One region of the Streptomyces sp. 2114.4 genome, then DNA from elsewhere that is predicted to be linked to it. Evidence: riboswitches for the same ligand, from Rfam matches in the RefSeq annotation. Region 1 holds a riboswitch; each other region holds the start of a gene.
What was found. Region 1 has a riboswitch for cobalamin ahead of CFW40_RS10095 (HoxN/HupN/NixA family nickel/cobalt transporter). Riboswitches for the same ligand answer to the same signal wherever they lie in the genome.
Positions count from the first base shown of each region.

Region 2: it holds a riboswitch for cobalamin, as region 1 does, so the genes downstream of both, metE (5-methyltetrahydropteroyltriglutamate--homocysteine S-methyltransferase) here and CFW40_RS10095 (HoxN/HupN/NixA family nickel/cobalt transporter) in region 1, are expected to answer to the same signal.
Region 3: it holds a riboswitch for cobalamin, as region 1 does, so the genes downstream of both, CFW40_RS07710 (cobalamin biosynthesis protein) here and CFW40_RS10095 (HoxN/HupN/NixA family nickel/cobalt transporter) in region 1, are expected to answer to the same signal.

Region 1 is NZ_FYEY01000001.1:2,321,639-2,323,892, reverse strand. Features, by position in the region: gene CFW40_RS10095 (HoxN/HupN/NixA family nickel/cobalt transporter) at 1-1,057, opposite strand, end outside; cobalamin riboswitch at 1,088-1,301, opposite strand; gene CFW40_RS10090 (alpha/beta fold hydrolase) at 1,484-2,254, opposite strand, start outside.
Region 2 is NZ_FYEY01000001.1:6,360,058-6,362,311, forward strand. Features, by position in the region: gene metE (5-methyltetrahydropteroyltriglutamate--homocysteine S-methyltransferase) at 1-1,181, opposite strand, end outside; cobalamin riboswitch at 1,353-1,540, opposite strand; gene CFW40_RS27995 (aldo/keto reductase) at 1,790-2,254, shown strand, end outside.
Region 3 is NZ_FYEY01000001.1:1,763,021-1,765,274, reverse strand. Features, by position in the region: gene CFW40_RS07710 (cobalamin biosynthesis protein) at 1-880, opposite strand, end outside; cobalamin riboswitch at 1,012-1,163, opposite strand; gene CFW40_RS07705 (hypothetical protein) at 1,369-1,812, shown strand; gene CFW40_RS07700 (VWA domain-containing protein) at 1,818-2,254, shown strand, end outside.

The DNA of each region.
Region 1 (2,254 bases):
GCCAGTACGCCAGTGCAGCGGCCCACACCACCACGAACAGGCCGACGATGAGGAAGCCGACATTGTCGAGGTCGAGGCCGGAAATCCAGCCGGTCAGCGGGTCGTTGAGGGCAAGTTTCTCGTGCAGCACGGTCACCAGCTCGATCGTGCCGATGAAGAAGGCGACGGCGATCGACAGTCCGGTGATGGTGAGGTTGTAGTAGACCTTGCGCACCGGGTTGGAGAACGCCCACTGGTAGGCGAAGTTCATGAAGGTGCCGTCGAGGGTGTCGAAGAGGCTCATGCCGGCGGCGAAGAGCAGCGGCAGGCACAGCACGGCGTACCAGGGCAGGCCGGCCGCGGCGCCGCTGCCCGCCATCACCATCAGCGTCACTTCGGTCGCGGTGTCGAAGCCGAGCCCGAAGAGGAAGCCGAGCGGGAACATCTGGCCGGGACGGGAGATCGAGCGGGTGAACCGCCCCAGGAAGCGGTTCATGAAGCCGCGCGAGTCGAGGCGCTGCTCCAGCTCGGCCTCGTCGTAGTGGCCGTTGCGCATACCGCGGAAGACCCGCCAGATCCCGGCCAGCGCGATCAGGTTGAGGGCGGCGATGAGGTAGAGGAAGCTCCCCGAGATCGTGGTGCCGATCGTGCCGAGGATCTGGTGCGTACGGGACTCGTTGTTGAGCAGAGCGCCGGCGAGCTGGGCGCCGCCCGCCACCAGGGCCGCCATCACGACGACCACGCTGGAGTGGCCCAGGGCGAACCAGAAGCCGACCGAGACCGGCCGCTTGCCGTCGGCCATCAGCTTGCGGGTGGTGTTGTCGATGGCGGCGATGTGGTCGGCGTCGAAGGCGTGCCGCATCCCGAGGGTGTAGGCGGTGACGCCGAGGCCCACGCCGAAGACCTGGCTGCCCACGGCGTAGTGGTACGGCACCACGAGCAGGAAGAGCACGCCGAAGGCGATGACGTGGAGGCCGGCTATGACGGCCATCAGGCCCGCGGTGCGGACGGTGTCCTGCCGGCGCCAGCGGAACGCCGCGGAGGCAGGGGTGGTCGGGGTATCGGTGGACAGGGCCATCCGGCGGTCACGCTCCAGCACCTCGTGGATCACTTCGTGAGATGCCGTGGCCGGTCTCCTGGCTTACGGGTGCACGCGCCCGCCCCGCCTTCCCGGCCGCGGGTCGCGGTCAGTGGCGCCGCAGGCGCACCGTGCGCCTGCGGAAGGGGCGGAAACTCCCCGATCACAGTGGCGAGGGCCGCTCCGGCCTGGGACCCCAAGGTCCGTCACCGGCTTCCCGAACACCACGGCCCGGTCACTCTAGCTGCCAAGGGGTGGTCGCTGCGGCCCCGGTCGCCTTTTGTGCCGGCGGCCCCGGGGGCGGGGGCCGTGGTCCGCGGCGGCGCAGTAGACCGCGGCAGTCCTTCAGCAGTCCTCAGCAGGCCGCAGTGGTCCCCAGTGGTCCCCAGTTGGTCCCCAGTGGTTCACAGCGGCCCTCAATAGCCCTCAGTAGTCCAGGGAGGAGAGGAAGGCGTGGAGTTCGTGGTCGAAGAGTGCGGTGTTCTCCAGATTGACCATATGCGCCGCGCCCGGTATCCGGACTCGTCGGGCGCCGGGAACGGTCAGCGTGATCGCATGGGCATTGGCGGAGATGTCCCTGCTGTCGAGGTCGCCGTCGAACACGACGGTGGGCACCCGTATCTCGCCCAGGCGGTCGGCGGCACCGGCTTCCAGGGGCATACCGGCACCCGTACCCTCGGCATGGACCTCCACATTGGCCTCGGCCGAGGCGCGCATCCGCGCACGGAATCCCGGGTGCACCGCAAAGGGCTCGCGGTGCGGTCCGTCCACCCACATCCGCAGGAAGTGCTCGACATAGCGTTCCGCGCCGTCCGGTGCGCCGATCGCCGCCACCTGCGCCTTGATGTGTTCCAGGAGGAAGGGGTCGGTGAAGGCGCGGCCGCTGATGCCGGGGGAGGCGAGCGCGAGGGCCGTCACCCGCTCAGGGCGGGCTATGGCCGTGTCGAGCGCGACCCGCGCGCCATGGGAGAGGCCGACGAGGACGGCGTCGGGAACATCGAGGGCGTCGAGCAGGGCGCAGAGGTCGTCGTGGTTCGCGTAGTCCCCGGTGACGGTGGAGGACAGGCCGTGGCCGCGGAAGTCATAACGGATCGCGCGCAGGCCGGAGTTCACCAGCCAGGCGAACTGCTCGTCCCACATGTGCTGGTCGAGCATGCCGCCGTGGAGCAGCACCACCGCGGGGCCCGAGCCGGCCGT
Region 2 (2,254 bases), 4.0 Mb from region 1:
GCCAGGTCGGCGCGGTTGGCGGCGAGTTCGGCGGCGATGGCGCCGGTGCCCCGCGCCAGACCGCGCGCCAGCGTCACGACCTCCGTGGTCTTCTGCCGGGCGAAGGCCAGCCAGCGGGCGATCTGCGGGTCGATATCGCGCTCGGCGGCGGCGTCCAGCGGGACGTGCAGCAGGGAGCAGGAGGTCGACACATCGACCCGCGCGGCCAGGCCGAGGAGCGTGCCCACCGTGGCCAGCGACTTCTCGAAGTCGTTGATCCACACATTGCGGCCGTCGACGACACCGGCGACCAGCCGCTTGCCGGGCAGTCCGCCGACCGCCGCCAGCTCCCCGAGGTTGCCGGCCGCGGCTCCGGTGAAGTCCAGCGCCAGCCCCTCGACGGGCGCCTTCGCCAGCACCGGCAGCGCCTCGCCCAGCCGGTCGAAGTACGAGGCGACCAGCAGCTGGGGGCGGTCGACGAGGGCGCCGAGGTCGCGATAGGCGCGGGCGGTGGCGTTCAGCACGGCGGGGGAGCGGTCCTGCACCAGCGCCGGCTCGTCCAGCTGCACCCAGTTGGCGCCCGCCGCCCGCAGATCGGCAAGGACCTCGGCGTAGACGGGAAGCAGCCGGTCGAGCAGCGTCAGCGGATCAAAACCGGCCGCCACACCGGGCGCGGGCTTGGCCAGCAGCAGATAGGTGACCGGCCCGACGAGGACCGGGCGGGCGGCCAGACCGAGACCCAGCGCCTCGGTCAGCTCGGCGACCTGCTTGGCGGAGTCCGCGGCGAAGACCGTGTCCGGCCCCAACTCCGGTACCAGGTAGTGGTAGTTGGTGTTGAACCACTTGGTCATCTCCAGCGGCGCCACGTCCTGTGTGCCGCGGGCCATCGCGAAGTAGCCGTCGAGGGCGTCGGCGGCGACGGCGGCGCGGTGGCGGTCCGGGACGGCGCCGACCATGACGCTGGTGTCCAGTACATGGTCGTAGTACGAGAAGTCGCCGGTCGGCACGTCGTGGACACCGGCCTCGGCGAGCTGCCGCCAATTGCCGCGGCGCAGTTCGGCGGCGGTGGCGCGCAGGGCGTCGGCGCCGACGCGGCCCTTCCAGTAGCCCTCGATGGCCCTCTTCAGTTCACGGTTCGGCCCCTGACGGGGGTAGCCGTGCACGGTGGCGCGTGCTGCCGCGGCTGCGGATGTGCTGGTCACGGAACTCTCCTTCGCGAGTTTGTCTCCATGGACCACGGGACGGGTCGAGGACGCGAAGGAACGGCGATCCGGACGGGCCCCGGCGCCAACAAGCCGGACGTACCCGTCTGATGTCCGCCGACCCGCCCTCGAGGTCACCGAGATCTCCCCGCGCACCGGTCGCGCGGGGGCACTGGCAGGTCTTCGGACTCGCGGGCACATCCACCAAGGGCGGACATCTACTGGCCGTCGCTTCCCAGACCCGGCCGGGCCCAGTGCGTATGACGGCGGTCGTTCCCACTCACCGCTGCGGGGCAGTCCCGGACTTCCACCGGGTTCCCTCTTACGACGCGCCTGCCTGGCGGACAGGGCGAACCAGTTGCCCGGCCCACCCTAGGGCATGGGTCCCCGGGGGGTGTCTCCGTAGGGGATGTTCCCCAGGGCATGGCTCCGTAGGGGGTGTTCCCCTGGGGACGTCTCCCCAGGGCATACCCCAACGCCCGCCCGGTCCGCGCCACCGAAGAGGCCAAAACCGGACCCCGACGCCCGGCCGCGCCTTGCGTTGGAGGGCGCTCCAGCTCCTAGCGTGAACGCACTACCGGAGAGCTGCGCTGATCGAAGGGAACCACGTGCGCTACACACTGTTCGGCAGGACCGGCCTGCGGGTGAGCGAGCTGAGCCTGGGTGCGATGACCATCGGCGAGGACTGGGGCTGGGGCGCGGCCAAGGACACCAGCCGCCGGATCCTGGACGCCTACGCCGAGGCCGGCGGCAACTTCGTCGACACCGCCAACAACTACACCGACGGTGCCTCGGAGCGGATCCTGGGGGAACTGCTCGAAGGCCGCCGGGACCGCTTCGTGCTGGCGAGCAAATACACCTGCGCGACCCGCAAGGGCGATGTGAACGCGGCGGGCAACCACCGCAAGAACCTGGTCCGGTCGGTGGAGGAGAGCCTGGAGCGGCTGCGCACCGACCATCTCGATGTGCTGTGGGTGCACGCACGGGACAACTTCACGCCCGTGGAGGAGGTGATGCGGGCGCTCGACGACCTGGTGCGCTCGGGAAAGGTGCTCTACCTCGGCGTCTCCGAC
Region 3 (2,254 bases), 560 kb from region 1:
CCGCCCGTTCGATGTCGGGCACCGCGACCGGCGGCGCCCCGCCGTTGAGCTGCGGCCGGTGCTCCACCCGCCCGCCGTAGGCCAGCGTGCCGCCCAGCCGGACGCCCAGCGCGCCCGCGAACGACGCCTCCACCGGGCCCGCGTTGGGGCTCGGATGGGCGCCGCCGTCCGCCCGCCAGGCCCGCAGCGCACCGCGCCGGTCGGGGCCCGCGAGCACGGTCAGGGCGGCGGTCAGCCGGGAGCCGGGCCAGCCGGCGAGGTCGTCGAGCCGGGCCGAGGCCCAGCCGAAGCGGCGGTGGCGCGGCGACTTGTGCCCCACCATCGCGTCCAGGGTGTTCACCGCCCGGAACGCCACCAGACCGGGCACCCCGCCCAGCGCGCCCCACACCAGGGCGCCGACCACGGCGTCCGAGGTGTTCTCGGCGACCGACTCCACCACCGCGCGGGCCATCTGGGGCCCGTCCAGGGCCTGCGGATCGCGGCCGCACAGATGCGGCAGCCGCTCCCGCGCCACGTCCAGGTCACCCGCCGTCAGCGCACCGCCGACGGCCCGGGCCTCCCGGCCGAGCGACGTGCCGCCCAGCACCGCCCAGACCGTCGCCGCGGTCAGCGCGATCCGGGCGCCGTCGCGCAGGGGAGCGGGGGCGGCGGCCCGTACGGCGCGCTGCAGCAGCGCGGCCCCGGCGGCGGCACCGCCCGCGCACAGCACGGCGTGCGCCGCCCCGTATCCGCGGTGATCGCGCCACAGCCGGCGTTCGACGGCGCTCGCGGCCCGTCCGAAGGCGGCCACCGGATGGCCGCGCCGCGGGTCCGCCGCGATCAGATCGCCGAGAAAGCCGAGGGCCGCGCCGCACGCATATCCCGCGTGTTCGCCGCGCACCGGTCAGACCGCCGCTGCGGCGTGTCCAACGGGCCCTGTGGCGGCGGGCAGTGAAGATCTCGAAGGGCGGCCGGGCATGGCGGTGTGTCCTCACTCAGGGTCCGCGCCCTGGCTCGACGTGACGGCGACAAGAGTCTCCTGGCTCCCGGATCGGCGAGTCCTCCGGCCTTCCAGTCCCTGCGTACGTCATCGGACGTACGCGAGGCGGACCGTGGCCTTCGCTGGAGGAACGCTCCCCGGTGACAGTGGCGGGACCGCGCCGGATTCGCACCGGACTTCCTCAGCTGTCGCCGAATGGCTCCGGCAGTCCACCACGCCCCGCGATGCCCGTCAACTCGCCCTTGACCTGCAACGCTGCCCCGTGGCACGCGCTGTGGTGCACGCCACAGCGTGGCAGGAAGGTCACAGACGGTTGCCCGGGCCCCTGATCTCACGTCACTATCTGGTGGTGCACGGTGGCGACGGTGCCGCCGGAAGGGGGCCGGGGGATGCCGCAGAGCGCTGACCGCCACGAGATCCGCCTCAGGATCACGGGCACCAACAATCCGGACCAGGACCTCGAAGACCTCAGGGCCTGGCTGGAGCGAGAGCCGTGGCTGGACCGGCACGGCCACGACTGGCTGCTCCGGCCGCGGCCGGCGGACGAGAGCGACGACGGCCCCGGTGACATGGCCGCCGGCCTCGACGAGCTGATCCTGGTCATCATCGGCGCCGTCACCGGCGAGATCACCAAAAGTCTCACCATCGCCCTGCAGGAGTGGCTGCGCCGGCGCCGGGAGGAACGCGACACCGGCGAGCGGCCCGCCGTCGCGGTCGGGGCCGGTGACGGGGACCTGCACGAGCTCGGCGACACGGGCCCGGCCACCGCGGCCCCCGAACACCCCGATCCCGGCAGCCCGGCGGACGGGAGCGGCAGCACCCCCGGGGACTGAGCCGGATGTCCGAATACGACGCACGGGGCAAGGTCAACCGGGCGCTGCTGATCAGCGTCGACGACTACCGCACGCTGCGCCCGCTGCCCGCGGTGAAGGACAACGTCCACAAGCTGGAGCAGGCCCTGCTCGCCCCCGGCACCGATCTGTTCACCAAGGGCGAGGTCGTCACCTGCCGGCCCCAGGAGCCCTGGGAGGTGGAACAGGCGCTGGACACCGTCGTCCAGGAGGCGCGCGGGCTGCTGCTGGTGTACTTCTCCGGCCACGGCCGGGTGGGCAGCGACGGCGGCAATCTGCACCTCATGGTCGGCGCCTCGGAACGGCGGCACAAGACCGTCTCCTGGCAGGACACCGTGCTGTCCTATCTGGACAACGCACGGGCCGACCGCATCGTGATCGTCCTGGAGTGCTGTTACGCCGGCAACGCGAGCGAGGCCTTTTA